3 regions of the Cupriavidus sp. TMH.W2 genome follow, and region 3 is predicted to be linked to each of the others. Evidence: predicted binding sites of a transcription regulator. Region 3 holds the regulator's gene; each other region holds the start of a gene.
What was found. The regulator sigma-54, encoded in region 3, starts transcription at its own class of promoters, with help from an activator protein. The targets are predictions, from matches to a motif close to TGGCANGNAANCTGCTTT.

Region 1 (10,208 bases), 190 kb from region 3:
TCCGGCGCCGCCGTTCCCCAGCCCCCGTATTTCCAGCCTGGCCATGCCTCTGTCCCAGCCCGTCAACCGCTCCCAGCGTCACCGTCGCGCCATTACGGCCGAGGCGTACCAGAGAGAGGACGGCTTGTGGGATATCGAGGTGCGCCTGACCGACACCAAGCCTCGCGACATCGAACTGGCCGGCGACCGCGTCCGGCCGGTGGGCCAGCCTCTGCACGACTTGTGGCTGCGCATCACGATCAACGAGGCCATGACGGTGCTGGATGCCGAGGCCTGCTCGGACTGGGTGCCGTATCCGTCCCATTGCGACACGATCGGCCCGGCCTACCGCAAGCTGATCGGGCTGAACCTGCTCAAGGGTTTCCGCAAGGCCGTGCGCGAGCGCCTGGGCGGCATGCACGGCTGCTCGCACCTGACCGAGGCCGCGGGCGTGTTGCCCAGCACCGCGATCCAGGCCTTTGCCGGTGAAGTCATCGATATCCGCGGCAACGGCGAGGACGATCCGAATCCGGAACCGCCCTATCAGTTGAACGGCTGCCATGCCCTGCGTTTCGATGGCGAGGTGGTCCGTCAGTTTTACCCGCGCTGGTATGGTCACCAGCCGAAGCCCAAGGCAAGGGCCGAGGCCGCGCCTGCCGTCGCAACGGCGCCTCAGGCGCCAGCCGCGGCCAATGGCGACCGCGGTGGTGACGCAAACGATGGCAACGACGCTGTCCCGGCCGAGCGGCCGACCGGCACCTCCGGCTGATTCTCAGGATTGGCCAGCCCGACGAGAGAGTTCGTCTTCTTTCAGATTCTTCCCTTCTACCTTTTACGCCTACCCGAAAGGAAACACGCATGAATATCCATGAGTATCAAGGCAAGGAAATCCTGCGCAAATACAATGTGCCGGTTCCGCGCGGCATTCCCGCGTTCTCGGTTGACGAGGCCCTGAAGGCCGCAGAAACGCTCGGCGGCCCGGTGTGGGTCGTCAAGGCCCAGATTCATGCGGGTGGCCGCGGCAAGGGCGGCGGCGTGAAGGTTGCCAAGAGCATCGACGACGTCAAGACCTACGCTTCGAACATCCTGGGCATGCAGCTGGTCACGCACCAGACCGGTCCGGAAGGCAAGAAGGTCAACCGCCTGCTGATCGAAGAAGGCGCCGACATCAAGAAGGAACTGTACGTTTCGCTGGTGGTGGACCGCGTCTCGCAGAAGGTCGCGCTGATGGCCTCGAGCGAAGGCGGCATGGACATCGAGGAAGTCGCTGCCCACAGCCCGGAAAAGATCCACACCCTGATCATCGAACCGTCGGTCGGCCTGACCGACGCGGAAGCCGACGACATCGCCCGCAAGATCGGCGTGCCCGACGCAAGCGTGGCGCAAGCCCGCCAGGCCCTGCAAGGCCTGTACAAGGCGTTCTACGAAACCGACGCATCGCTGGCCGAAATCAACCCGCTGATCCTGACCGGCGACGGCAAGGTCATCGCCCTGGACGCCAAGTTCAACTTCGACTCCAACGCCCTGTTCCGTCATCCGGAAATCGTCGCCTACCGCGACCTGGACGAAGAAGACGCCAACGAAATCGAAGCTTCGAAGTTCGACCTGGCCTACATCTCGCTGGACGGCAACATCGGCTGCCTGGTGAACGGCGCCGGCCTGGCCATGGCCACCATGGACACCATCAAGCTGTTCGGCGGCGAGCCGGCCAACTTCCTCGACGTGGGCGGCGGTGCCACCACCGAGAAGGTGACCGAAGCCTTCAAGCTGATGCTGAGCAACCCGAACGTGGAGGCCATCCTGGTCAACATCTTCGGCGGCATCATGCGCTGCGACGTGATCGCCGAAGGCGTGATCTCCGCTTCCAAGGCCGTGCACCTGACGGTGCCGCTGGTCGTGCGCATGAAGGGCACCAACGAGGACCTCGGCAAGCAGATGCTGGCCGACTCGGGCCTGCCCATCATCTCGGCCGACACGATGGAAGAAGCCGCCCAGAAGGTGGTGGCCGCTGCCGCTGGCAAGTAAGGATACCGCTGGGTTTTGCTTGTCGTTCCCGCGAAGGCGGGAACCCAGCGACTTTAGTCAGTGCGCAAGACGTTCTATGTCTACCTGCTGGCGAGTGATCGGAATGGGACCCTTTACCTTGGCGTCACGTCCGACCTCATAAGGCGCGTGTGGGAACACAAGAACGATTTTGTTAAAGGCTTTTCGCAGAAACACGGTGTCCATCGACTGGTCTGGTTCGAAACCCATGAGTCCGCAGATGCGGCCATCACGCGAGAGAAGCAGATCAAGAAGTGGAACCGAAGTTGGAAGGTCCGGCTGATTGAAGGAATGAACCCTTACTGGAACGATCTCTATCCGACGATAGCCGTTTAAAGACACTGGGTTCCCGCCTTCGCGGGAACGACAGGCACGGAAAACGGAAAGGAAACGCAAATGAGCATTCTGATCAACAAAGACACCAAGGTCATCACCCAGGGCATCACCGGCAAGACCGGCCAGTTCCACACCCGTGGCTGCCGCGACTACGCCAACGGCAAGAACTGCTTCGTCGCAGGCGTGAACCCGAAGAAGGCCGGCGAAGACTTCGAAGGCATTCCCATCTACGCCAGCGTCAAGGACGCCAAGGCCCAGACCGGCGCCACCGTGTCGGTCATCTACGTGCCGCCCGCAGGCGCCGCTGCCGCGATCTGGGAAGCCGTTGACGCCGACCTGGACCTGGTGGTCTGCATCACCGAAGGCATCCCCGTGCGCGACATGATGGAAGTCAAGGACCGCATGCGCCGCGAGAACAAGAAGACCCTGCTGCTGGGACCGAACTGCCCGGGCCTGATCACGCCGGACGAAATCAAGATCGGCATCATGCCGGGCCACATCCACCGCAAGGGCCGCATCGGCGTGGTGTCGCGCTCGGGCACGCTGACGTATGAAGCCGTGGGCCAGCTGACCGCGCTGGGCCTGGGCCAGTCGTCGGCCGTGGGCATTGGTGGCGACCCCATCAACGGCCTGAAGCACATCGACGTCATGAAGATGTTCAACGACGATCCGGAAACGGACGCCGTGGTCATGATCGGTGAGATCGGCGGTCCGGACGAAGCCAACGCGGCTTACTGGATCAAGGACAACATGAAGAAGCCGGTGGTTGGCTTCATCGCTGGCGTGACCGCGCCTCCGGGCAAGCGCATGGGCCACGCCGGCGCGCTGATCTCGGGCGGTGCCGACACCGCCCAGGCCAAGCTGGAAATCATGGAAGCCTGCGGCATCAAGGTGACCAAGAACCCGTCTGAAATGGCCCGCCTGCTGAAGGCAATGCTGTAATTTGCTGATAGCCTGTCGTTCCCGCGCAGGCGGGAACCCAGTGACTTTTAACAACGCTGGATTCCCGCCTGCGCGGGAATGACAAGCATCTGATTGCCCCCGCCCCGTGCGGGGGCAATGTCATTCTGGCGGGACGGTTCCTAGGGTATCTCCCAAGTGGTCTCGCCGGGGTTTGAAACCGAATCGAAAGGTTCGTACGATAAATATTCATGTCTGTGTTTTCAGACATCCGAATCGCCATCATATGGCGGGCCGGGCCAATAGATAGAACTCGAGGAGCCTCCCCGTGGAACTGCTGTCTTCCACCACTTTCTGGATTGCGTTGGGATCGATCATCCTGACCAACATCGTCCTGTCCGGCGACAACGCCGTGGTGATCGCGCTTGCCTCGCGCAACCTGCCGCCCGCCCAGCAGAAGAAGGCCATCTTCTGGGGCAGCGCCGCCGCCATCGTCATGCGCGTGGTGCTGACCGTGGCCGCGGTCAAGCTGCTGAGCCTGCCGTACCTGAAGATCATCGGTGCCTTGCTGCTGGTCTATATCGGCGTGCAGCTGCTGACCGGCGAAGACGACGAGGACGGCCATGACGCCAAGGACAATATCTGGGCCGCCATCCGCACCATCCTGATCGCCGACCTGGTGATGTCGCTGGACAACGTGGTCGCCGTGGCCGCCGCCGCCCAGAAGGGCCCGGAAGGCAGCCAGCTGATGCTGCTGATCCTGGGCCTGGGCCTGTCGATCCCGCTGATCGTGTTCGGCAGCACCATCCTGCTCAAGGTGATGGAACGCTTCCCGGTCATCATCGTGCTGGGCGCCGCGCTGCTGGGCTACCTGGCTGGCGAAATGCTGGTCAGCGACCCGGTCGACGCCGCCTGGTTCGAAGTCCATGTGCCGCACGCCCACCTGGTATTCGGCGCCGCCGGGGCGATCCTGGTGGTGATCATGGGCAAGCTGCTGAGCCGGCGCGCCGCACAGACGGCTTAAAGGGCCTGGACGCTTCCAGCCTGTCATTCCCGCCTGCGCGGGAATGACAAACGAGGGCGGCTCACTACGAGCCGCCCTCGTTTTTGATGGACAACTTCCAACCGAACTAACTCATGTGAGTGATCGCACATTTTGTCGGTCTGGTCGGCGATGGCGGGTCAGGGTGACAATTTTTGGCGCAACCGGCGAGTATCCCCCTGACGGGTGACGAAATTTGTCGCTTATTGCGCCCTATGGACGGGGAATGCCGCTGGCACGCTTACTGCTCAATTGCCCCCGCGTCACGAAACGGAAGACGTGGGACGCTTAACCAAAATCTCTTCGAGGGGTCAAATCATGCAACGGGTACAACTTAAGAAGCTGGGCCGCCGTGTCCAGAAGGGCTTTACGCTGATCGAACTGATGATCGTGGTGGCGATCATTGGTATTTTGGCCGCAATCGCCATTCCGCAATATTCTGACTACACCCAGCGTTCCAAGGTATCGGGCGCACTCGCCGGCATTGATTCATTCAAGACGACGATCGCAATGTGTGCTCAGACCACGGGCACGCTGACTGGCTGTAACACGGGCACGAACAACATTCCGGCGACAATCGCTGCCAACAACGCCGGCGCGACGATCGCGTACGTCGACGCCGTTTCGGCAACCAACGGCGTTATAACGCTGACGACCACGGGCATGGATAACGCCTCGCCTTCGGCAAAAATGGCTCTGACTATTACTCCGACGCTGGCTAATGGTGTTGTGGCTTGGGCACTGACCGGCACGGGTTGCAGCTCCACGGCAACCACGGGCGGCCGCGGTATCAACTGCGCATCGAGCTAATTTGATCGTAAGCAATTGGGCGCCCCGCTACGAGCTAGGTCTGCTCCTGTAACGCGGTGCCCAGCAGTTTGCTGCTGCGCGCCAAAAATGCCAACTAGGGGTCATGACATGAAAAAAGCACGGAGGGGAATTAAAAAACGGGTGCAGAAGGGATTCACGCTAATCGAACTGATGATCGTGGTGGCGATCATTGGTATTTTGGCCGCAATCGCCATTCCGCAATATTCTGACTATACTCAGCGTTCCAAGGTATCGGGCGCACTCGCCGGCATTGATTCATTCAAGATGACGATCGCAATGTGTGCTCAGACCACGGGCACGCTGACTGGCTGTAACACGGGTACTAACGACATTCCGGCGGCAATCGCTGCCAACAACGCTGGCGCGACGATCGCATACGTCGATGCCGTGTCGGCAACCAATGGCGTTATTACGCTGACGACCACGGGCATGGATAACGCCTCGCCTTCGGCAAAAATGGCTCTGACTATTACTCCGACGCTGGCTAATGGTGTTGTGGCTTGGGCACTGACCGGCACGGGTTGTAGCTCCACGGCAACCACGGGCGGCCGTGGTATCAACTGCGCATCGAGCTGATCCGCTTGGCTTGAGGTAGGATGAAGGCGCCTTCGGGCGCCTTTTTTGCCCAACGTCCAAGTTATCATGCGCCAATTCTCCAACAAGGCGCTCCTCATGCCGCCGTCCAGGATCGATATGCCGACGGCCGCCGTTGTCCTAGCAATTGTTGTTCCGCTGCTGGTCTCAAAACATACGCTGCCACTTGCAACGTTCTACGGCGAATGGGTGGCGGCATCGTTTACAGCCGCGCTTTGCGGTATAGCTTTTGTCCTAAGGCATCAGCGGTCGCCAAGCGCAACGGTATTGCCTTGGGCCGCAGTGTTTCCGCTTTGGCCCATTGCCGCCAGCCTTGCACAGGCTGCGGCCGGTATGCTCGATGTCTCGGGCAGCCGCCTTCTCACGCAATTCACCCTGACGCTCGGAACTATGGTCATGATTGCGGCGTGGCGATGCGGTCAGTCGTCGTCCCGGCACGCTCGGCCAGCCATGGCCGACGCCTTGGCCATTGCCTTGCTACTAGCTGGCCTCCTGGGCACTCTCACCCAATGGATCCAACTCTTCCACCTCGAGCCCCATACCCTCGGCCTAGTCTCCACCTACTTCTACGACACCAACCGCCGCCTCTGGGGCAACCTGAACCAGCCCAACCACCAAGCCACCGTCGAAGGCCTGGCGCTGGCCGCGTCAGTCTGGCTGGCCTCGCGTGGCCGCCTGCGCTTCCCGATGTGGCTCGCAGCCGTGGCCTTGCTGGAAAGCGGCATCGTGCTATCCGGTTCGCGCACCGGCGTGCTGCATGTTGGTCTGGCTGCGACGTACGCGCTGGTCACCGCGTGGCTCGCGCGAGGCGCTCGACGCGACCTGGATCCCATGCAGCGGCCAATCGGTCTGCTTGTCGCCGCAGTCGCGATGGTGGCAATGCTGTTGATCCTGCAGCCTGCGATCCGCGCGGCAGGCCATGCGTTTGACTGGCACCTGTTCGATACCATCGCGCAGCTTGAGGCCGAAGACCAGATGTCCGCGCGAGGCGCGCTGTGGACGCATGCGCTGGCAATGTTCCGCTCCCACCCCTGGTTCGGTGTCGGCTGGGGTGAGTTCGGCTGGGCGCAATTCCAGCAGTTGCAGCAAGTCGGCGTCAAGGTGGAGATGTCCCTGCACGCGCACAACGCCATTCTCGACTTGCTGGCGAAGACGGGCATCGTCGGCACCGCCGGCGTGGGCGTGATCCTGCTGGCGTGGCTATGGCGCGTGATTCACGTTCGCTTGTGGCACGGCGACAGCGAAGACCGCAAGCAGACCGTGCTGGTGCTGGCCTGGCTGGCGATGCTGTGCGCGCATTCGATGCTCGAATACCCGCTGCATTACCTGTATTTCTTCCTGCCGTTCTGCTTCATGCTCGGTTGGCTGGAGCCGTCGGGCTTCGGGCGCTGGCGCGTGCCGATGCCGGTGGCGCGGGGGCTGGCGCTTGCGTTCGTCGTTGTGGCTGCAGTCGTGCTGGGCACCATGTGGCAAGACTACCGCCGCGCCGAAGCGCGCGAATATGCCGGCAGCGAGGGCCGCAATGCCTTGCCGATGCCGCGTTTCTGGTTCCGCCAGCATGCGCAGGCCGATGCCGCCGGACAGGCCACCATCACGCCTGAGAACGCGGCGGAGCTGCTGCCCGCCCACATCGCCGCCGTCCACCTGCTGCCGACGCCGACCATGATCTCGCGCACCGCGTTGCTGCTGGCGCTGACCGGAGATCCCGCGCAGGGCCGTCAGTGGATGGAACGGCTGCGCTGGTATTACCTGGGCGATGAAGCCGCGCAGTATGCGGCGATCGCGCAGGATTGCCGGGCACTGAAGCCCGACGAACGCCCGCAGGCATTCTGCGCCTGGGTGGGAGATCGCTCGCGCCGGTTCTCCGGGTCAAGCCGTCACTGACCGATTGATGTTTCCGAAATTCACGACAACGCTTCTTGCTTGTCGTTCCTGCGCAGGCGGGAACCCAGTGACTTCATCCCCAAAGGGGACGTGAAAGACGCTGGATTCCCGCCTGCGCGGGAATGACTGTGGATGTTTTTGCACTGTCGCGAATTAGGGGAAGCTCAATAGTAGTACGGGTACGGGCTGTAATAGACCCGCGGCGGGGGCGGCGGATAGTAGTAGTACCGCGGCGCCGGCGCGGCGGCCACACGCCCCGGGACCGGCACGCGGTTGCCGCTGGCGTACATGCACTGGACATAGGCGGCGTCGTATTGCTGCTGCGTGCCATAGCCCGCGTACTGCGCATTGCCCGCGCCAACCGCCGCGCCGGTCAGCAGGCCGATGCCAGCGCCCACCGCCGCACCCGAACCGCCATTGAAGGCCGCGCCAGCCGCCGCGCCCAGCGCGGTGCCGACCACGGCGCTGCCGACCGCGGCATTGTTGGCGGCCTGCGCTGACGAGACCCCGCCGACCTGCCCGAGGGCGAACTGCCGGCAGTTGTAGTCGTCGGCGCGGAACTGGTCGAAGTTCTTGCCGGTGCCCGGCAGCGCCATCACGCTGGGGCCAGAAGGCATCACGGCGCAGGCGCCGAGGGTCAGGGTGGCCGCGGCCAGCGCGGCACGGGTCAAGGCATGCATGGTGTCACCCCGCATCAGGAGTTGGCCGGCGGTTGCGCCGGCACGCGTTGCCAGCCGCCGGGGCAGGACTGCACGTAGGGATAGTAGCCGTCCGGCTCGCTGCAGTAATACCAGCTTTGCGGCGGTTGCGCACCCTCCGGGCCGGGGGCGGGAACCGGCCCGTTGGGGCCCTGCTCGATGTATTGCGGCGGCGGCGCCGGTACCGCGACCACGGCCGGCGGATAGTACGGATAGGCGGGATAGGCGTACGGGTAGCCGCCATAGAACACACCGGGCCCGAAGTAGACGCCGACGCCGACGCGGGTCTTGATGAAGCCGCCGCGTCCGTCATGGTGATCCAAATCGGCCCGCCCGGCGAGGGCGGCGCCGCTTGCGGCCGTGGCCGCGAGTGCCAGGGCGAGCTGGCAGAGCGTGCGCCCGTTCATGGTATCTCCCTTTCCCCGCCGCGCCGGTGGCACGCCACGGACAGGGTCAGCAGGCCGCGATCATTGCCGGCCTGCAATCGTATTGAATACCAAATTGTCGCGCGCTGGCGTCGGGGCGGTGTGCCTGGAAATGGGGCGTTACCATTATTTCGGGGGAACAACGATGGCGTAAGACATCGTGATCAAGGGCGCGATCCGATCAGTCAGTCCTGCGCCAATGTCGAATAACTGATGAAGCATTTCAGGCATAGGTATCAGCGGCCAGGAAGCGGTCACGGCGGTGTGGGCGGTGTCGGCGGAAATGTAATAAAGTGTTTCAAGCAGAACTTAGCAGACAAGACCTTGAACGCCGAATCCTCATCTGAATCTGGAATCCACCCGCTGCGCGTGGAGTTCCGCAGTGCTGAATTGGAACTTGCCTTCCAGCGTCACCATCTGGGCCACAGCCGAACTTCGCTACGCCTGACATTGTTCTTCTGCTCCACCTTCTACCTGGCCTTTGCCATGACGGATGTGGCGGCTCTGGGATATGGGCATGTGGCAATGATGCTGTTCGTTGGCCGCACTCTCGTCGCGATCACGGCAATCCTGGGCTGGTTCCTGATTCGCGAACACCCGGAACCCATAGCGGGTCTCTGGTTTGTGGCAAGCGCCGCTGAAGTGGTCGGGATGGCAACGTTCATGCTCATCGTCTGGAACCGCCCGCACGAGATCGCATGGCATGCAATGTCCCTGTGCATCATGTTGATCGTCGTCTACCTCTTCATCCCCAATCGGCTGGTCATCGCGCAGGGGATTGCCATTGCGACCACGGTGGTTTTCATCCTGATTGCATTGGAAAAGGGCAATCTGACTCCCTCTGACGCACTGACCATGTCGATGCTCTTGCTGCTTGCCAACAGCTTCGGACTGGTTGCAGCCCGCCGCTACCATCGCTTATGGCGCGACGAGTACCGTGTCCTGATTGACCTGAAGCATCTGTCGGTACGCGACCATCTCACCGGGTGCTACAACCGGCGCCATCTGCATGAAACGCTACTGCCGATGGAAGTCGCGAGGGCACGGCGGCATAAACACTGGTTGACCCTTGTGGTATGTGATGTAGATCACTTCAAGTCGATCAACGACGCCTATGGGCACCAGACTGGCGACGCCGTCCTGCAGCACATTGCGACGGTGCTGCGGGCGCTGACCCGCAGGCACGTTGACAGCACCGTGCGCTATGGCGGCGAAGAGTTCCTTCTGGTCTTGTCGCAAACCGACCTTGACAGTGCCTTGCACGTTGCGGAACGGCTACGTGCGACGATCGCGGGTAGCCCGACGAATGATGGTCCCGGTCGCAGCATTGCCACCACGGCCAGCTTTGGCGTATTGGCCGTCGATTTTTCGGTTGCAGGGGAAGACGTGACCGAAGGATCCTTGATCGCTGCCGCCGATGCCTTGCTCTATGAGGCCAAAGCCTCCGGGCGCAACAGTATCCGGTGCCGCCAATGG
Region 2 (10,208 bases), on a different replicon from region 3:
TGCTGCATAGCATCCTGGACGTGGACGCGCTGTCGGCGGGAGCCTGGTATGTGGCCATCGACCTGCAGTTGTTCGCGTTGCTGCTGGGCACGCTGTGGGCCGCGCGCGCCGTGGCGCGCGGGAAAGCCCCGGCGGGCGTGGCGGCCAGCATCGGCATGGTGGCGCTGGTGGCAGTGGCGTCGCTGTTCTGGTTCAACCGCGATGCCGCGTGGGATATCTGGGCCGTGTACTTCTTTGGCGCCTATGGCCTGGGCACGCTGGCCTACTGGGCCTCCAGGCCCGGCCGGCCGCTGCTGCCGCTGCTGCTGATCGGTGCGGTGGCGCTGGCCGCGCTGATGCTGGACTTCCGCCTGCGCATTGCCGTGGCGCTGGCCACCGCGCTGCTGCTGGCGCTGTCGCGCCGCGGCGGCTGGCTGGAACAATGGCCGCGCGCGCGCGTGGTGGGCTGCTTCGGGCGCATCTCCTATTCCGTGTTCCTGGTCCACTTCCCGGTATGCCTGGTGGTGAATGCGATGGTGTCGAGCCTCGCGCCGGGGCAACCGGTGCTGAACGCGCTCGGCATGGTGGCGGCGTGGGCACTCAGCAACGTGGCCGGTGCGCTGTTCTACCGGTTTGTGGAAAGCGCACAGCCGCTTGCGGCGCTGCGCGCGCTGTTCGGCAGCGGCCGGGACTCGGTGCGGGAACCGGGCCGCGATTCGGCCAGCCGCCCGACCGTGTAACGCTTGCAAGCCGCGCCGCGCGCCAGCGGCGCGAATTCCCTGAGCGGCGCTGCGCCAGCCTGGCCGTGCGCCGCTTCTTGCTGGTGCTTGCGCACGGCCGGTGTCTCGCCGTCGGCACGCGAAGGGTGCATGAGGCCCCGCGGACTTGCGTTCGACGCCACACACACAGGCGCGACACTCGCGTAAACGGGCATTGGGCGATGGCACAAAGGTTGCCTACTATGGAATCGTAAACCTGACCATTTGGTCAGGATTCCATCGGGAACCGAGGGTGCCATGTCCGACCATATCGTCCTCACTTCGCACGCGCGCCGCGACCATCCGGCCGAGCCGATCCACTGGGGCGCGCCCACGGCGGCTGAGCGGGGGCCGGTCATCGCCAGCCTGGCCAATCCGGCGCAGCGCAATGTGATCGGCACCCATGCCGGCGCCTATGCCATCTACCGTGCCCTGGCGGTGGCCTCGGGCGCGCTGCAGCGCGACCATCGTCCCGACCTGACCGATACGGCGCCCGCCGAAGCCATCGGACCGCATCCGCAATGGGGCGACCCGGGCAAGATTGTCTCGCTCGATCCCTGGGGCCACCTGGTGTCCACCGTCTTTGCCGACCGCATCGCGGCCGGCGTGGATATCCGCCCGACCATCGCCGTCACCCGCGCGCATATCAACATGCCGGAGCTGGTGTCGGCCATTGCGGCCGGCCGGCTCAAGCCCGACGGCGACATCCTCCATGCCAATGGCGACGTGCGCGTGACCAAGGCCGCGGTCGACCCGGTGTGGTACCTGCCCGGGCTGGCGGCCCGTTTCGGCATCAAGGAAAGCGTGCTGCGCCGCAGCCTGTTCGAGCAGACCGGCGGCATGTTCCCGGAACTGGTGACGCGGCCGGACCTGAAGGTGTTCCTGCCCCCCATCGGCGGCATGACGCTGTACTTTTTCGGCGATGTCAGCCAGCTGGGCAAGCCCGAGACCCGCGTGGCCTGCCGCGTGCACGATGAATGCAACGGATCGGATGTGTTCGGGTCAGACATCTGTACCTGCCGGCCGTATCTGGCACACGGCATCGAGGTGTGCATCGAGATGGCGCAGCAGGGCGGTGTCGGGCTGGTGGTCTATAACCGCAAGGAGGGCCGCGCGCTGGGCGAGGTGACCAAGTTCCTGGTCTACAACGCGCGCAAGCGGCAAGTGGGCGGCGACCGCGCCGAGACTTACTTTGCCCGCACCGAATGCGTGGCAGGCGTGCAGGACATGCGTTTCCAGGAGCTGATGCCGGATGTGTTCCATTGGCTGGGCATCCGCCGCATCGACCGCTGGGCGTCGATGAGCAATATGAAGCATGGCGCGCTGGTGGCGCAGGGCATCGAGGTGGTCGAGCAGGTGGCGATCCCCGAGGCCCTGATCCCCGCCGACGCCCGTGTCGAGATCGATGCCAAGGTGGCCGCCGGCTACTTCACGCATTACACGCCGCCGGATGCGAACGAACTGGCCCTGGCAAAGGGCAGGGGGTTGAAGGAATGACGATGTATCCCGAGGATGGCAGTGCCGGCAAGGACCGCCAAGGCACTGGCTGGCTCAGCCCGGTGCCGGAAGGGCATCCCGCTTCCGCGCTGCTGTGCGCCGAGGCGGTGCGCACCCATTGCGCGGCGGTCACCGAACACGTGGCCAGCGGCGCGTCCGAACTCTTCACCTGGCATCCCGACCGCGTGCACGCGATTGCCGATTACGTCGCCAGCACCATCCGCCAGCGCTATCCGGACCTGCAGGTGCCGTACCACAGCCGCTGGCGCCATTTTGAAAGCGGCGGCGCCGACCCGCGTGCGGACCGCTGGCAGGTGCTGTGCGAGCGTGCCGCGCTGAGCGGTCCCGAACACCGCGAGGAGCGCGCCCGCATCGGCATCGACCTGGTGATCCCGAGCGTACTGCTGGACGCGGGCGCCGGCCCCGACTGGCGCTACCGCGATCCGGCCAGCGACCAGGTGCTGACGCGCTCGGAAGGGCTCGGCGCGGCCAGCTTCGACCTGTTCGCGCGCGGCGGCTTCTCCGCGGCGCCGGGCGACCCGCTGCGCGCGGATGCTGAACGGCTGCAGCGCGTTGACGCCGACAGCATCGCCCACGCCTTCCAGGTCGCGCAGCACAACCCGCTGGTGGGGCTGGAAGGCCGCGCCGGGCTGCTGCGCCGGCTCGGCGAGGTGATGGAGGCGACGCCGGCGCTGTTCGGCCGGCCGGCCCGGCTGGGCAACCTCTATGACTACCTGAAGGCGCATGCGGTAGGCGGCCAGCTCGATGCCAGCTTCCTGCTGCGCACCTTGCTGGTCGGGCTGGGGCCGGTGTGGCCGGGGCGGATCATCGTCGAAGGCGTGTCGCTGGGCGACTGCTGGCGCCATCCGGCCGCGCCGGGCGGGCTGGTGCCGTTCCACAAGCTGACCCAGTGGCTGACCTATTCGCTGCTGGAGCCGCTGGAAGACGCCGGCCTGACCGTGACCGGCCTGGACGCGCTGACCGGCCTGCCCGAATACCGCAACGGCGGCCTGCTGTACGACTTCGAGCTGATGGTGCCGCGCGACCCCGGCTTCGCCGCCGAGCCGCATGCGGTGGATGAGGCCGTGATCGTCGAATGGCGCGCGCTGACGGTGACAGGCCTGGACCAGGTGGCCGACGGCGTGCGCCAGGCCCTTGGCCTGGCGGAGACGGATTTCCCGCTGGCGCGCGTGCTGGAAGGCGGCACCTGGGCGGCGGGGCGCCGCATCGCCGCCAAGCGGCGCCCGGGTGGTGCGCCGCCGTTTGCCATCGTCAGCGACGGCACGGTGTTCTGACTGCGCCGGCCGCCGGGCGGCCGGGCAATCGGCCACCCCGCTGGCAGGCATTGCATGTGAAACGTGGGATCAGGAGCGTCACCATGAACGACATGTCCGCTGTTTCCGCAGTTGAGCCCCTTGCCTGCGCGCCTGCAGAGCCCGCGGGCCTGCCCGGCGTGATGGTGGTCGACCACCCGCTGGTGCAGCACAAGGTCACGCTGGTGCGCAGCGAGGAAACCACCACCGACAACTTCCGCCGGCTGGTGCGCGAGATCAGCCAGCTGCTGACCTACGAAGCCACGCGCGACCTGGCGATGGAGACCATCGCCATCCGCACGCCGATCGCGCCGATGCAGTCGCGGGTGCTGTCCGGCAAGAAGCTGTGCCTGGTGTCGATCCTGCGCGCGGGCAATGGCTTTATCGACGGCATGCTGGAGCTGCTGCCGGCGGCGCGCGTCGGGCATATCGGCCTGTACCGCGACCCCGAGACGCTGGAGCCGATCGAGTATTACTTCAAGATGCCCGAAGACATCCAGGAACGCATGGTGATCGTGGTGGACCCGATGCTGGCCACCGGCAACTCGGCCATCGCCGCGCTGAACCGGCTGAAGGAGGCCGGTGTCACCACCATGAAGTACGTGTGCCTGATTGCCTCGCGCCCCGGGCTGCGCGCGCTGCGCGCGGCGCATCCCGAGGTGGGCATCGTCACCGCGGCCATCGACGACACACTCAACGAGCACGGCTATATCGTGCCCGGCCTGGGCGATGCCGGCGACCGCCTCTACGGTACGCGCTGATGGACACGCAGGCCGGCGCCGCGGCGCGCGGTCCGCTGCCGGCGCGCGATGCCTCGGGCGGGCGCATCCGGCAAGAGAACCAGGCCATGATCCTGCACGCGGCCGAGCACGTGTTTGCGCGCGCGGGCTTTGCCGGTGCCACCATGGCCGAGATCGCGGTGCGCGCGGGCGTGCCCAAGTCCAACCTGCATTACTACTTCCGCACCAAGCAGGCGCTGTACCGCGCGGTGCTGGCGCACACGCTGCAGCTATGGCTGTCGGAAGCCGACATCATCCGCGAAGAGCTGCCGCCACAGGTCGCGCTGGAGCAGTACATCCGCGCCAAGATGCGGCTCTCGGCCAGCCATCCGGACGCATCGCGGGTGTTTGCCAACGAGCTGCTGCATGGCGCGCCCGAGATCGGCGAGATCCTGCGCCATGCCCTGCGCGAACTGGTATCGCGCAAGGCCGCGGTGGTGCAGCAGTGGATCGACCGCGGCCAGATGGCACCGGTCGACCCGCAGCACCTGTTCTTCACCATCTGGGCCGCCACGCAGACCTACGCGGATTTTGAATCGCAGGTCTGCGCGGTGCTCGGCGTCAACCGGCTGGGGCAGCAGGACTATGCGCACGCCACCGAGCACGTGGTGGTGATGCTGCTGCGCGGCTGCGGCCTGGCGCCTGAGCCGCTCGCCTGAGCCGCACAACTTCTACCTGCGACATCGACAACACATGCTCGACCTGATCCTGCGGCGCTGCAACCTGCCCGACGGGCGCACCGGCATCGATATCGGCATCGCCGGCGGCCGCATCGCCGCGGTGGAGCCGGCACTGGCCGCGCGCGCGGGCGAGGAAATCGATGCGGCTGGCCTGCTGGTGACGCCGCCGTTCGTTGATGCGCACTTCCATATGGACTCCACGCTGTCGTACGGGCTGCCGCGCGTGAACCAGTCCGGCACGCTGCTCGAAGGCATTGCGCTGTGGGGCGAGCTCAAGCCGATGCTGACGCAGGAGGCGATCGTCGAGCGTGCGCTGGCCTATTGCGACTGGGCCGCGGCGCGCGGGCTGCTGGCGATCCGCTCGCATGTGGACGTGTGCGACCCGCGCCTGCTGGCCGTGGAGGCGCTGCTGCACGTGCGCGAACGCGTGCGGCCCTACCTCGACCTGCAACTGGTGGCGTTCCCGCAGGACGGGGTGTTGCGCGCGCCCGGCGCGCTGGACAACCTGAAGCGCGCGCTGGACATGGGCGTCGACGTGGTCGGCGGCATCCCGCATTTCGAGCGCACCATGGCGCAGGGCGCGGAATCGGTGCGGCTGCTGTGCGAGCTGGCGGCCGATCGCGGCCTGCGTGTCGACATGCATTGCGACGAGAGCGACGATCCACTGTCGCGCCATATCGAGACCCTGGCCAGCGAGACTGCGCGGCTGGGCCTGCAGGGCAGGGTGGCGGGCTCGCACCTGACCTCGATGCATTCGATGGACAACTACTACGTGTCCAAGCTGATTCCGCTGATGCGCGAGGCCGGTGTGGCGGCAATCGCCAATCCGCTGATCAACATCACGCTGCAGGGGCGGCACGATACTTACCCCAGGCGCCGCGGCATGACCCGCGTGCCGGAGCTGATGGCGGCCGGCGTGCCAGTGGCGTTCGGCCACGACTGCGTGATGGATCCCTGGTACAGCCTGGGCTCCGGCGACATGCTGGAAGTGGCGCACATGGGATTGCACGTGGCCCAGATGACCGGGCAGGAGCCAATGCGCGCCTGCTTTGACGCGGTGACCGCGGTGCCGGCGCGGATCCTCGGGCTGGATGGCTACGGCCTGGCGCCCGGCTGCCGTGCCGACCTGGTGCTGCTGCAGGCGCGCGACCCGGTGGAGGCGATCCGGCTGCGCGCCGCGCGGCTGCGGGTCCTGCGCGCCGGCAAGACCATCGCCAGCATGCCGCCGGCAACGGCCACGCTGGCGATGGCGGGCCGCCCGGCGCAGGTAGACTTCCTGCGACATGGCGGCGAGCAATAGAAAGCACAAAGTTTTATGCGGAGAGGTGTTGACAGCATCAGTTACGCTCGGCATAATTGCGTTCTTCGCATCGCAGCAGCAATGCAGCGAAACGAAGCCCAGATGGCGGAATTGGTAGACGCACTAGGTTCAGGTCCTAGCGGTGGCAACACTGTGGAGGTTCGAGTCCTCTTCTGGGCACCAATATTCGGAAAGGCTCGCGCAAGCGAGCCTTTTTTCGTTTCGGCCCGTGCGAGCGGGCTACGCTTCGAACAGGTAATGGAACCCGCGGCCATGCGGTAATGCCATTCAGTTAGCGACGTTCGTTCCCGCGCAGGCGGGAACCCAGTGACTTCATCCCCGAAGGGGGCGTGAAAGACGCTGGATTCCCGCCTGCGCGGGAATGACGGTAGGGCTTGAGACCTTAACTGAACGGCATTAGCGGCCATGCGGGTTTTTTTGCGTCCGTCGCATCGACGGGGCTTGCAGCAGGCCGGCATTCCTGGTCTTGTGCTTCGCGCACGCAATTGCGCCCCTCTGCCTTGGCGCGGTGCATGGCCGCGTCGGCGACGCCGAACCGGCGCTGCCTCCTGTCCAAATCGCCGGAGATTTGCGGCAACCAAGCCCCCATCCGCGTCAAGATCCGCGCCGCCCGCGGGCGCGCGCAAGCGAACATTTCCCGGCTAACGATGGCATGGCAATTGACCTATGCTCGAACTCATCGGGCAAGCTTTTATAACGTCCGAAGGTGGTTGCCATGGCTGTGGTCTTGTCATCATCGAGAGAGAGGGAGGCGGGGGCGAACCCCGGGTGGCACGGCTGTGCCGCGCACCCCGGTGTTGTCCTGCATTACCTGCATTGCTGCAGCATCCTGGCCATGCTGATGTGTGCGCTGGCCCACGCCGATGAGGCAGTTCCGGACGGCCAGGGCCTTTCAGGCTGGGACCAGCCGCTGCAGGCCAACCTGGCGCCGCCGGCACCGCCGGCAGACCAAGTGGCCGCCAGGGCCGAAGCGCCTGGCTGGGCGGTCCAGCCCGCCGAGCCCATCGTCGTCGAGTACGCGGCCCCACGGCCGCCGTCGCCACCCCCACCCGCATTGCCGCTTGTCATGGCCCCCGGGCCCGATGACGACGCCCCGGGCCTCGCCGCCGTGGACCGCGAGACCGCTGCCATGCCCGAACGCCCGCGCCGGTTGTCGCTGCACCTGGACGACGTCACCAGCGCGGGGGGCTTTGCCGACAATCGTGTGCGCACCATGGCGCTGGCTGTCGATGCCGTGGTGCCGCGCGCGGGCGGCCTGACCATCCAGCCGCGTCTGCAGATGGCCTACCAGCCCGGCATGAGCCCGGTCTCGCCAACGCAGTCGGAAATCTTGCCCGGCGATGCCAGCGCCACCGGCATCGGCGTGCGCCTGTACGGCGCGCAGCCCACGCGGCTGGCCGGCATCTATCCGTTCGTGGAAGCGGACTGGTGGCAGGACAGCCGCAAGCAGGTCATCAATATCAACGGCACCAAGATCGATGCCGACCTGCTGCGCGGGCTGTTTTCGTTCAATATCGGCGCGCACGGCAACACGGCGACCGGCGTGAAGCTATGGTTCAAGGTGAGGGCGGGACACGGCCCGAGCGGAACGGTCGGGGCGCGGTACCGGTGGTAACCGGCAAAGGGGCGCAGGAATGAAAAAAGGGCTTCCGTTTCCGGAAGCCCTTTTCCCTTCTGCATAGGTGGCGCGGCTGGCAGGATTCGAACCCACGACCCCTTGGTTCGTAGCCAAGTACTCTATCCAACTGAGCTACAGCCGCACACGAGAAGCGAGATTGTATAGCAATTATTGAATTGCGCAAGCCCCCCGCCAAAGAAACTTCACTTGCCCTCGCCGCCAGGGCAAGCGTCAGCCCGCGGCTGCCGACCAGATGCCGTTCACTTCCCGCGCCTTGCCTTCGTCGCGCAGCTTGAGCAGGTGCGCCAGCAGCGACCGCTGCGCGACCGGGTGCATGCGCGGCGGCACATCGTCATAGACGCGCAGGACCAGCTCGCCGATCGGGGACGGACCCAGTTCGCGCAGCGCGCCGGCGACCTTGGCCTCGCGCTGCAGCCGGTGCCGGAGCAGCACGCGGATGGCGTCCTGCGGGCGCGCGATCAGGAAGCCGTGCCCCGGCGCCAGCCAGTCCAGGTCTTCATCCTGCAGCGCCGCGAGCGAATCGAGATAGGCGCGCATATCGCCATCGGGCGGGCCGATCACGACGGTCGATCCCTGCATCACGTGGTCGCCGGTGAAGAGGGTCTTTTCCTCCTCCAGCAGATAGCAGAGATGGTTCGACGCATGGCCGGGCGTGTGGCATACGCGCAGGGTGCAGTCCGCGGTGATGGCAAGGCGCTCGCCGTGCTCCAGTTCGCGTTGCGGTGCAAAGGTGGCGTCCTGCCACGGGCCGGCGGGCGCGGCACGCCCGAGCACGGTGGCGCCGGTGGCGGCCTGCAGCGCGGCGGCCGCGGGCGAATGGTCCACGTGCGTGTGTGTGGCGAGGATCCAGCGGATCGGTCCGGGTGCGGCGTCAAGGATGGCGCGCACGTGCTGGCCATCGTCCGGGCCCGGATCGATCACGGCCCATTCGTTGCGCGCGCCGCCGCCCACCAGGTAGGTGTTGGTGCCCGGGCCGGTCATGACGCTGCCGTTGTTGGCGGTCACGCGCCAGACGCGCTCGGAGACCTGCACCGGCACGCCGGGCGCGAGTTCGTAGCGGCCATGCCCCTTGCCGTCGGGGTCGATGCGGCCGATCTCGGCGTAGCACGCCTCATTGGGCATCACCGGGCGCACGCCAGCGGCGCCGGTGGCCAGCCGCGGCATGATGCAGGCAATGCCGCGCAACTGAGCGAAGTAGGCAAAGCAGGCCGCGGCGGTTTCGAACTGTGCGATCGAGCTCAGCGTGCGGCGCGTGACGTGCAATAGCGGCAGGCCGCTGTCAGGGTCGGCGGCCTCGGCCGGGCGGACCCAGCGGTGCTCGACGATCTCGGTGCCATCGGGCACGGCGAGCTGGCCCTCGGGTGCGATGGCGACAAAGAAGCGGGTATCGAAACGCTTGGGCAGCCCGGGGGGCGTCAGCCAATAGCTGTGGTAGGCGAGGCGGTCTGCCGCCAGGCGCAAGCCCAGTTGCTCGCAGGCATGCGCCAGGCCGGGGCCGCCACGTTGCACTGCCTCATGCAGCAGCGCCCGCTGGGCGGCGTCGAGTTCGTGCGGCGGGCGCAGGCGCCCGTCACGGTCGCAGGCGAACAGCAGGCCGGCCTCTTCAAAGCATTCGCGCACGGCGGCCAGGTAGAAGTCCAGGCCGCTGGCCGGCAGCCCGAGGCGTTCGCTGGCGATGGCGTCGTCCAGGCCGTGGGCGTGCGCGTGCAGGGTCTTGTCCTGCGCGTCGAGCGTGCCGCCGGGGAAGACATAGGCGCCGCTGCTGCGGTCGTTGGCGCGTTCGACGCGGCGCACCAGCAGCACTTCCATGCCGGAGGGCGCGTCGCGCACGACCAGCAGGCTGGCGGCGGCGCGCAGCAGGGGAGCGGGGTTGGCAGGGCGGTCGCCGCTTGTCTCTGTGGTTGTCATTGTGTCGGCATCGTGGTTGTGCTGGCGGCGCGCCCGGCCGCAAGACGGGGCATTGCCGCGAGCCATAGTTTAGCCGCGTTCAACGATTCGCTATTCCGGGGAACGCCGGCGGCGGGGTCCGGAGCCTGAGGCGCGGCGGCTTTGGCTTTTCCGCCCAGAGGCAGTAACCTGATAGCTCCGCTGCACTTTCTGGCGCGCCGTTGCCGGCGCGCCCATGGAGGAGGTCCGTGTGATCCGAGCTTCTTACCTGTGCCTGCCTCTGGCGTGCCTGCTGGCCGCCTGCGAGACGCCGCCGCAACGGGCACCGCGCGCGGTGCCTGCGGCCGCCACCCGC
Region 3 (10,208 bases):
TGCGGGCCGGCATTGCGTGAACACGGGCGCACCGCGCAGGCGGCGAACCCCGAGGTAAAACCGAGTCAGCCGAACAGCTCCATGACAACGCTCGCCCACCAATTCGAACAATACGGCGCCTGGAGAACCGGGGTCCTCCAGTCACTGGCCGAATTCCAGTCCTGGCTGCAGCAGCACGACCTGTACGATGCCCAGGCCGACGACCGCGTGCAGCGCATCCAGAGCGTGCTGCGCAGCGACCGCCTCAAGGTTGCGTTCATTGCCGAGTTCTCGCGCGGCAAGAGCGAGCTGATCAACGCCATCTTCTTTGCCGATTACGGGCGCCGCATCCTGCCATCGTCGGCGGGGCGCACCACCATGTGCCCGACCGAGCTGCGCTACGACGAGGCCGAGCCGCCCAGCATCCGCCTGCTGCCAATCGAGACGCGCCTGCAAGAGGCCTCGACCGCTGACTTCCTGGAGGCCGGCACCTCGGCTTCGCACTGGCATTCGGTGCCGCTGGACCCGTCTTCGCCCGAGGGCATGCTGGAGGCGTTCCAGCACGTGGTGCAGACCATGCGCGTGCCGCCCGAGCAGGCCGAGGCACTGGGGCTGTACCACGAGAACGATCCCGACGCCGCGTATGCGGTCGATGCCGAAGGCATGGTCGAGATCTCGCGCTGGCGCCACGCCGTCATCAATTTTCCGCACCCGCTGCTGCGCCAGGGCCTGGTGATCCTGGACACGCCGGGCCTGAACGCGATCGGCACCGAGCCCGAGCTGACCCTGCGGCTGATCCCGGATGCGCACGTGGTGGTGTTCGTGCTGGCCGCCGACGCCGGCGTCACCAAGAGCGACCTCGATCTGTGGCGCGGCCATGTCGGCGCCGGCCACCGGCGCGGCTGCCTGGCCGTGCTCAACAAGATCGACGGGCTGTGGGATCCGCTGCGCCAGCCGGGCGAGATTGCGCAGGAGATCGCGCGGCAGGTGTCCACCACCGCGCAGGTGCTGGGCATCGAGCAGTCGCGCGTGTATCCGGTATCGGCGCAGAAGGGCCTGGTGGCCAAGGTCACGCATGACGACGCGCTGCTGGCGCGCAGCGGGCTGCCCGAATTCGAGCACGTGCTGTCCGAGCAGCTGATTCCGCGCCGGCGCGAGATCGTCTCGGACCAGGTGCACCGGCTGGTGCAGGACATGGCGCGCGCCGCGCAGCAGATGCTGCAGATCCGCCGCCGCGATATCGTCGAGCAGCTGTTCGAGCTGCGCGGCCTGCGCGGCAAGAACCATGCGATGGTCAAGCACATGCTGATGCGGGTGCACGGCGAGAAGGACGAGTTCGAGCAGAGCATCAGCAAGTTCCAGGCACTGCGCATGGTCTTCGGCCGCCATAGTGCCGACATCATCAAGAGCCTGCAGCTGCGCGACGTGCGCCGCACCATGCGCACCGCGCGCGAGCAGATGAAGGAACGCTTCTTCTCGCGCGGCCTGCGCGAGGACATGGACGCATTGTTCGCGCAACTGACGGTGCTGGTGACCGATGCCGACAACAAGATCGGCCAGCTGTACCAGTTGATCGAAAGCATGTACCGGCGCTTCAATGCCGAGCACGGCTTCACGCTGCCCGCGCCGATGCAGTTCACCGCCGAGCGCTACGTGGCCGAGCTGCAGGAGACGCTGCGGCTGGTGCACGCGCACTTCGGCACCGTCAACATGCTGACGCGTTCGCGCCCGCAGCTGGTGCAGAGCGCATTCAACACCATGGCCAGCCGCGTGCTGGAGAATTTCCGCGACCTGAACCGCGATATCGAGGTCTGGCTCAAGTCGGTGATGACGCCGCTGGAAGCGCAGGTGCGCGAGCACCAGAAGCAGCTGCGCCGGCGCGTCGATTCGATCGAGCGCATCCACGAGGCCACCGACACGCTGGAAAGCCGCATCGCCGAGCTTGAGGAAGTGCTCAACGGCCTCGATGAGCGCAGCGGGCGCATCGAGGGCTATGCCGAGCGGCTGATGCGGCCGGCTGCCGGCGCCGATAGTGCGAGCCTTGCGGTAGCCTAGGCCGATCCTGAAGCCGGTATATCATGTGGCGCCGCACCCTTAGCGGCGCCTTCAGTTTGCTCACGAACTTCGCACGCTGCCGGTTTGCTCCCCTCTCCCGCCTGCGGGAGAGGGGCAGGGGGTGAGGGCAGGCGCTGGCATACCGACACGCGTCACTTCGTTGACGCGCCCGCCCTCACCCCAACCCTCTCCCGCAAGCGGGAGAGGGAGCACCCAGGCAGTGACTGCAGAGTCTGCAGCAATTGCTGGCGCCGCGTACTACATCGTCTTCCCCACATGCCCCGCAAACCAGCCCCCCGCACCGTCCCCGCCATGCCCGACGACATCCGCGTGCCGCCCGACTTCGGCGCGCGCGTGGTCGACTGGCAGCGCCGGCATGGCCGGCACGACCTGCCGTGGCAGAACACGCGCGACCCGTACCGCATCTGGCTGTCGGAGATCATGCTGCAGCAGACCCAGGTGAGCGCGGTGATCGATTATTTCCAGCGCTTTGTAGCGCAGCTGCCCACGGTGCAGGACCTGGCCGCGGCGCCTGCCGACCAGGTGATGGCGCTGTGGGCGGGCCTGGGCTATTACTCGCGCGCGCGCAACCTGCACCGCTGCGCCATGCAGGTGGTCAGCGAGCACGGCGGCTGTTTCCCGACGGATCCCGCGGTGCTGGCCACGCTGCCAGGCATCGGCCGCTCCACCGCGGCGGCGATCGCCGCGTTCAGTGCCGGCGTGCGTTCGCCGATCCTGGACGGCAACGTCAAGCGAGTGTTCGCGCGCTGCTTCGGCATCCATGGCCATCCGGGCGAGCGCGCGGTGGAAACGCGCATGTGGCAACTGGCAGAGGTGGCCTTGCCGGCGCCCGGCCCGCGCCAGGCCGAGGACATGATCGCCTATACGCAGGGGCTGATGGACCTGGGCGCCACGGTGTGTTCGCGCGGCAAGCCGGCCTGTCTGGCCGACGCCGGCGCGTGCCCGCTGTCGGCCGGTTGCGTGGCGCGCCGTGACGGGCTCACCGGCGTGCTGCCCACGCCCAAGCCGCGCGCCGCCATCCCCGAGCGCAGCACGGTGATGCTGCTGGTGCGGCGCGAGCGCGAAGTGCTGCTGCGCCTGCGCCCGGGCAGCGGCATCTGGGGCGGCCTGTGGAGCCTGCCGGAGATGCCGGTCGACACCGTGCCCTTCGATGCGGACGCCGCCGAGGCGGCGGCGCTGGACTATGCGCGCGCCTTCGGCAAGCCCGCGCGCGCCACGCTGACCGGGGAGCTGACCCATGTGTTCACGCACTTCCGCCTGCTGATCCGTGCCATCCGGGTCGATGTGAGCGCCGACGGCGCAAGCCTGATGGTGCAGGACAGCGCCGGGGAAGCCGCGCAACGCTGGCTCTCGCTCGACGATCTCGATGCCGTGGGGACGCCCGCGCCGGTGCGCCGGCTGCTGGAAGACCAGGCCCGCGGCGGGTTGTTCTGACCGTGACGGAAAACCGCGGCTAGAGCATGTGGTTCTGGCGCATATAGCGGTGCACGATCTCGACGCGCATGCCCGCGTCGGGCAGCGCCATCAGCATCTGCTTGGCCTTGAGCGGCACCGGCAGCAACTCGCACAGCCGGTTGGCCACCCAGCTCGGGTCGTCCCAGAGGTAGGGCTCGTCGAACGGCAGGCGGTCGGGTTGCTCGGCATGCAGCCGCGTGACAATGCGCCGCAGCGCATCCAGGCATTCGCCCAGCAGTTCCAGCTTGCAGTCGATGATGTCGGGGGGGAGGACTTCGGCGCGTGCCACCAGCAGGCCGTCGTCGCGGGTCTCATGGCTGACGATATGGAAACGCTCGCGGCCGCGCGCGCGGATCAGCAGCACGCCGAGCTGCTCCATGTTGCAGTCGACGATCTCGGCCAGGCAGCCGACCAGTTCGGGCACGGTGGGCTGGTCCGGGCGGGCCACTTCCTCGCCGCTTTCGATCAGGCAGACGCCAAAGGGCGTGCTGTCGCGCAGGCAGTTGCGCACCATGTCGACATAGCGCGCCTCGAACACGCGCAATGGCAGCCGTCCACCGGGAAACAGCACCGTGTGCAAGGGGAACAGCGGCAGGTTGTCGAGCGTCCGTGGCGGAGCTTCTGATGCCGTGGGACGGTAGAGGTCGGTCGAGGACATGCAGTGCCAGCTTGGGTATCGCGCAGCAAAGGGCCGACAGGCCGACGCCGCGTGCGGATGCCAGTGGGCAGTCGCGCCTGCGTCAGCCCGCCGGTGCGAGCTCTCGGTGTCTCACCAGCACATTACCATGCGCCCGGAAATAGTTGGCGAGCCTTTCCGCAATATAGACCGAGCGATGCTGGCCGCCGGTGCAGCCGATGGCCACGGTCAGGTAGCTGCGGTTGTCGGCAATGAAACTTGGCAGCCACTTTTCGACGTAGGCGCGGATATCCTCGGCCATTGCCAGGACCATTGGCTGGGCCTGCAGGAAGTCGATCACAGGCGTGTCGCGGCCCGTCAGCGGGCGCAGTGCCAGGTCGTAATAGGGGTTGGGCAGCGAGCGCACGTCGAACACCATGTCGGCATCGCTGGGCACGCCGTGCTTGAAGCCGAACGACTCGAACAGCAGCGTCAGGCGCTGGCTGTCTTCGCGGATCAGTTCCTTGATCCAGCTGCGCAGCGTATTGGTGCGCACATTGCTGGTGTCGATACGGTGTGCGGCCTCGGCCAGCGGACTGAGCAGCGCGCGCTCCATCTCGATCGCTTCCATCAGCGCGGTGTCGTTGAAGGCAGGTTCGCCCCCCGGGCCCGTCACACCGTCGGTGCGCACCGACAGCGGATGGCGGCGGCGCGTCTCAGAGTAGCGCTGCACCAGGGCATCGGTGCTGGCAGTCAGGAAGATCACCTCGACCTGGTGCTCGGCCGCCAGTGCGCGCACGGTGTCCGGCAGCTGGTCCAGGGATTCGCGGCTGCGGATGTCAGTGGCCACGCCCAGGTGCGTATAGCCCTGGCTGTCGAGATAGCGGGTCAGTTCAGGGATGAACTGGGCCGGCAGGTTGTCCACGCAGTAGTAGCCTGCATCTTCCAGGACGTTCAGTGCGACGGACTTGCCGGAACCGGATATGCCGGTGATGAGGATGATGCGCATAGCACCTGAAGCATAGCATCAGGTGCCGGCTGCGTCATGACAGTGCGTTGACAAGCAAAAATGGCGAACCTCCCGGTTCGCCATTGCTTCTGCAGCTTGTGCCGCCGCTCAGGCCGACTTGGACAGGCAATCCTTCATGTAGGCCTTGTACTCGTCGCCCTTCTTGCCCTTGCCCGACTTGCTGCAGGAGGCCATTTTCTCCTGCTGGGTCTTGGGTACCCCGGCCTTGGACAGGCATTCCTTCATGAACGCCTTGCGTTCGTCGCCCTTCTTGCCGGAGGCCTGGGTATTGCAGGCCTTCATCTTGTCCTGCTGGGCGTTGGCCGCGGGCTTGTCCGGGGTAGCCGGCGTGGCGGACGTGGCGGGTGCGGCAGGCATTGCCGGGGCCGTTGCCGCCGGCTTGGCCGGCGTGGCGGCGGTCTGCGCAAAAGCGCTGGCCGCGATCATTGGGGTGACCAGCGCGCACATCGCGATCAGTTTCTTCATGCTTGCTCTCCTCGGGGTGGAAAACTCCATGGCCGCGCGCCATTGCCGGCGTTGCAGCTTCCGTAACGGGCGTGATGCCCATTACAGCACAAAACGGAGCATGCCTGAGAAAAGTTGACGTTTTGCGTCCGTCCCGTTGTAAGCAATTGAAAACGCCGGGCTTACAGCAGGCGGCCCTGGCCGCGCGACACGACGTCGGCCTGCATGGCGGCGCGCTGGCGGTCCATGAAGTCGCGCAGCGTGTCGATGCCGCGCAGGCGCAGGATGGTGTTGCGCACGGCGGCCTCGACCAGCACGGCGAGGTTGCGGCCGGCCGCCACCTGGATCTTGACCATGTGGATCGGCAGGCCCAGCACGTCCAGGTACTGCGAATCGAGCGGCAGCCGCTCGAACTCGCCGTCGTTGCGCCGCACCAGCTGCACCACGAGCTTGATCTTCATCTTCCGCCGCACCGCGGTCTCGCCGAAGATGGTCTTGATATCGAGCAGGCCCAGGCCGCGCACTTCCAGCAGGTTCTGCAGCAGCGGCGGGCAGCGGCCCTCAATGAAATCCGGCCCCAGCCGGACGAAGTCGACCGCATCGTCGGCCACCAGCCCGTGGCCGCGCGAGATCAGTTCCAGGCCCAGTTCGCTCTTGCCCAGCCCCGATTCCCCCATGATCAGCACGCCCATGCCCAGGATGTCGAGGAACACGCCGTGCATAGTCACGCGCGGCGCGGAGATGCGCGACAGGTACAGGCGCAGGTGGTCGATCACCGCCGCCGACGATACCGGCGTGGTGAACAGCGGCGTGGACGAGCGCGTGCAGCGCAGTTCCAGGTCGGGTGGCGGCTCCATGCCGTCGGCGATCACCAGGAAAGGCGGCTCCAGCAGGATCAGCTCGCCCATCTGGCGCTTGCGGGTCTCGTCGTCCAGGCGCTGGTAGTAGGTGATCTCGGGTTTGCCGAGCACCTGGATGCGGTTCGGGTGGATCAGGTTCAGGTGGCCCACCAGGTCGGCGGCGGAGGTGGCTTCGCGGGCGAACTCCACGTCAAAGGCGCGGTCCGCGCCCTCCAGGCCGGCCACCCACGAGAGTTTGATGTCGGCTGCGTTGTCGTCGAAGATGGACTGGGAGGTGACGCCGGTGAGTTCCATGCGGGATGACTGGTAGGGCGGTGTGCGAAGCGCGTGGCGCCTGCCCGGTCTGTGCCGGCCCGCTTTGGGGGATCAGAGGATCAGGGGTGCCATGCGATCAGCAACTCGTGCACGGCATCGGGCGTGGGCAGCGTCGCCAGCCCTTCGCGCATGTCGCGGTCCGAAAGCAGTTGCGCGATCTCGGACAGGATTTCCAGATGCTGCTGCGTGGCCTGTTCGGGCACCAGCAGGAAGATCAGCAGCGATACCGGCTTGCCGTCGGGCGACTCGAACGGAATCGGCTCGGCCAGGCGCATGAAGGCGGCCAGGGGATGCTTCAGTCCCTTGATGCGGCCATGCGGGATCGCCACGCCGGCGCCCAGGCCGGTGGAGCCCAGCGACTCGCGCGCAAACAGGTTGTCGGTCACGATGGCGCGTGCCACGCCATGGTTGTTCTCGAAGAGGAGCCCGGCTTGCTCGAACACACGTTTCTTGCTGGTGACGCTGACGTCGAGATTGATGTTGCCGGGTGGCAGCAGTTTGGCCAAACGATTCATGGGCGATGCGCAGGATTTCAGTTAGCGGGCGGATCGTTCCGCCGGGCAGGGGGCTGGCTCCGGGCTGCCCCTGGCCTGGCCGGAGGCGTTCGGCCCATTATAGAGCAGCGGCCACCCTCGCATTGTGCAGTGCAGCGGAGCAAGCTGGTGCAGAACGATACATGGCGATGCAATCGTGCCTCCGGGCCGGGAGCCGTCGCACCGATGCAGGGCGCGGCCAGGATTCCCTCTCTTTGTATGGCGCAGCATACACCTTGCCGCCGCGCTTGCGAACACCCTTGCTCATTCGGGTGAAAAGCGTTTGCTCCGGCGCCACAACCTGCCGTGGCGCCACGCATGGGCGCAAAAAAGCCGCGCTTCGTGGCGCGGCTTGCCTGGTCAATCCTGATTCAGCAGCCCTCTTCGGGGCCGCCGGGCACGGTCATTGCTGCATCTGCGCTGCGGCCATCTGGTACTTGACCGCTTCGCGGTCGTGGCCTTGCACGCGATCCTTGTAGCGGATCACCTGACGGTCCAGCTTGTCGACGAGTGCGTCGATCGCTGCATAAAGGTCTTCGTGATGCGCCTCGACAAAGATGTCCTTGCCCTTGAGATGTAGATTGATTTCTGCGTACTGACGCCGGTCCTTTTCCTTGTGATTGTCGACAGAGAGCAGCACGCTAACGCCAATGACCTGATCGAAATGCCTGACGATTCGCTCCAGCTTCGTTTCCACGTACTCACGCAGAGGGGGCGTGATGTCCAGGTGGTGTCCACTGATCTTGAAGTTCATAGCGCTTCTCCTTCTGAAAGAGCCTCACCAGGCAGGCGGTGGGCTCGGCTACAAAGACTTGCGGAGATTGACTGCGGGGATCTTCAGGGCCTCGCGATACTTGGCAACGGTGCGTCGTGCGACAACGAAGCCTTGCTCACCCAGCAGTTCGGCGATGCGACTGTCGGAAAGGGGATTCCTCGGGTCTTCGGCTCCTATCAGTTGCTTGATCAAGGCGCGGATGGCCGTTGATGAAGCCGCGCCACCGGTTTCGGTGGACACGTGGCTGCCGAAGAAGTACTTCAGTTCGAAAGTACCCATCGGCGTTGCCATGTATTTATTGGTCGTCACCCGGGAGATGGTTGACTCGTGTAATCCCAGTGTATCGGCAATCTCCCGCAAAACCAAGGGGCGCATGGCGATTTCACCGTGGGTGAAAAAGTTCTTTTGACGCTCGACAATGGCTTGCGAGACACGCAGGATCGTATCGAACCTTTGCTGGATGTTCTTGATCAGCCAGCGTGCCTCCTGCAGTTTCTGCTGCAACCCCGCGGTGCCGGTTTCCCCTTTTGCGCCACGCAGGATTTGTGCATACATATCGTTGATGCGCAGCCTCGGCATCACATCCGGGTTCAGCTGCGCGATCCAGCCGCCGCCGCTCTTGCGCACGAACACGTCCGGCACCACGAAATCGGCTTCCGGGCGGCTGTAGGCATGGCCCGGGTAGGGCGCCAGGGATCGGATCAGGTCGTGCGCGGCCTTCAGCGCCACTTCATCGACCTGCAGCGCCTTCTTCAGCCGCGTGTAGTCGCGTACTGCAAGCAACTCCAGGTGATTGGTGACGATATTCAGCGCCAGGTCGCGCTGCGGGTGGGTCAGGCGGCGCAATTGCAGCACCAGGCACTCGGCGGCATTGCGCGCGCCCACGCCCGGCGGGTCGAAGCTCTGCAAGAGCGTCAGGATCGCATGGACTTCGTCGAGCTCGAATTCGAGTTCTTCGGGCAACTCCGCGCAGATCTCTTCAAGCGAGGCGCTCAGGTAGCCATCGTCGTCGAGCGACTCGATCAGGAAGATGGCCAGGCCCTTGTCGCGCGCCGAGATCTTCAGCGGCGTCAGCTGCTCCATCAGGTATTCGCGCAGCGTGGGCTCGGCCTCGCGCAGCTGCATCGGCGTCTTTTCGTCCTCGTCGCCTTGCGGGCGGCGGGCGAAGTCGTCCAGGCTCCAGTCACTGCTGCCGTAGTCGTCGCCGCTGTTGTTATCGCCAAAGCTGTCGTCGTCACCCGCGCCGTCGGCGCGGGCGTCGCCATTGCCCTGCGGTTCGGCGGGGGCGGGCGCGGGTGCGCTCTGGACGTTGACCGAGCCATCGGCGGCCACGCGCAGCGGGCTCTCGATCCAGTCGTTCTCACGCTCGAGCAGGGGGTTTTCCGTCAGGGCCTGTTCGACTTCCTGCTGCAGTTCCAGCGTGGAAAGCTGCAGCAGCCGGATCGACTGTTGCAGCTGTGGGGTGAGCGCCAGGTGCTGGGAGAGGCGGAGCTGTAGCGACGGTTTCATGCGACCTATTTTATGCGCATCTTTCCGATGTTGGAACGGAAATTGCTATCGCTGATGGGTCGTGATCGCCGCTGGCTGTGGCGCGTCCGCGCGCGCCCCGCCGGAATGCCTGCCCGCCAGGGGCAGGCCGTCATGTCACATGCGGAAGTTCTCGCCCAGGTAGACGCGCCGCACGGCGTCATTGGCGATGATGTCCTCGGGCTGGCCTGCGGCCAGCACCGCGCCTTCACTGATGATGTAGGCGTGGTCGCAGATGCCGAGCGTCTCGCGCACGTTATGGTCGGTGATCAGCACGCCGATGTTGCGCGCCTTGAGGAAGCTGACGATGCGCTGGATTTCGCCCACGGCGATCGGATCCACGCCGGCGAAGGGCTCGTCCAGCAGGATAAAGCGCGGCGACGACGCCAGCGCGCGCGCAATTTCCACGCGGCGGCGCTCGCCGCCCGACAGCGACAGCGCCGGGTTGTTGCGCAGGTGCGCGATCTGCAGGTCGTCGAGCAGCGCATCCAGGCGGCGCTCGATCTCGGCCTTGGCCAGCGGCTTGCCCTTGTCCAGCTGCAGTTCCAGCACCGCGCGGATGTTCTCTTCGACGTTGAGCTTGCGGAACACCGAGGCT

Region 1: a site for sigma-54 is predicted at 4,534-4,551, ahead of ACREYQ_RS02855 (pilin). Genes of this name have one in related genera too.
Region 2: a site for sigma-54 is predicted at 921-938, ahead of ACREYQ_RS25410 (GTP cyclohydrolase II). Genes of this name have one in related genera too.

What each region holds. Positions count from the first base shown of each region.
Region 1 covers NZ_CP193792.1:602,212-612,419, forward strand. The annotation lists gene ACREYQ_RS02830 (DUF2889 domain-containing protein) at 44-748, shown strand; gene sucC (ADP-forming succinate--CoA ligase subunit beta) at 838-2,004, shown strand; gene ACREYQ_RS02840 (GIY-YIG nuclease family protein) at 2,065-2,358, shown strand; gene sucD (succinate--CoA ligase subunit alpha) at 2,419-3,300, shown strand; gene ACREYQ_RS02850 (TerC family protein) at 3,587-4,282, shown strand; gene ACREYQ_RS02855 (pilin) at 4,619-5,110, shown strand; gene ACREYQ_RS02860 (pilin) at 5,219-5,707, shown strand; gene ACREYQ_RS02865 (PglL family O-oligosaccharyltransferase) at 5,804-7,609, shown strand; gene ACREYQ_RS02870 (hypothetical protein) at 7,774-8,289, opposite strand; gene ACREYQ_RS02875 (hypothetical protein) at 8,304-8,714, opposite strand; gene ACREYQ_RS02880 (diguanylate cyclase) at 9,057-10,208, shown strand, end outside.
Region 2 covers NZ_CP193793.1:1,738,104-1,748,311, reverse strand. The annotation lists gene ACREYQ_RS25415 (acyltransferase family protein) at 1-719, shown strand, start outside; gene ACREYQ_RS25410 (GTP cyclohydrolase II) at 996-2,234, shown strand; gene ACREYQ_RS25405 (URC4/urg3 family protein) at 2,231-3,529, shown strand; gene upp (uracil phosphoribosyltransferase) at 3,613-4,308, shown strand; gene ACREYQ_RS25395 (TetR/AcrR family transcriptional regulator) at 4,308-4,985, shown strand; gene ACREYQ_RS25390 (amidohydrolase family protein) at 5,020-6,306, shown strand; tRNA gene ACREYQ_RS25385 (tRNA-Leu) at 6,403-6,489, shown strand; gene ACREYQ_RS25380 (hydrolase) at 7,043-7,942, shown strand; tRNA gene ACREYQ_RS25375 (tRNA-Arg) at 8,011-8,087, opposite strand; gene ACREYQ_RS25370 (MBL fold metallo-hydrolase) at 8,177-9,874, opposite strand; gene ACREYQ_RS25365 (short-chain fatty acid transporter) at 10,104-10,208, shown strand, end outside.
Region 3 covers NZ_CP193792.1:416,221-426,428, forward strand. The annotation lists gene ACREYQ_RS01980 (dynamin family protein) at 82-2,034, shown strand; gene mutY (A/G-specific adenine glycosylase) at 2,311-3,489, shown strand; gene ACREYQ_RS01990 (LON peptidase substrate-binding domain-containing protein) at 3,509-4,168, opposite strand; gene rapZ (RNase adapter RapZ) at 4,251-5,135, opposite strand; gene ACREYQ_RS02000 (PsiF family protein) at 5,244-5,621, opposite strand; gene hprK (HPr(Ser) kinase/phosphatase) at 5,783-6,754, opposite strand; gene ACREYQ_RS02010 (PTS sugar transporter subunit IIA) at 6,835-7,290, opposite strand; gene hpf (ribosome hibernation-promoting factor, HPF/YfiA family) at 7,712-8,062, opposite strand; gene ACREYQ_RS02020 (RNA polymerase factor sigma-54) at 8,111-9,592, opposite strand; gene lptB (LPS export ABC transporter ATP-binding protein) at 9,728-10,208, opposite strand, start outside.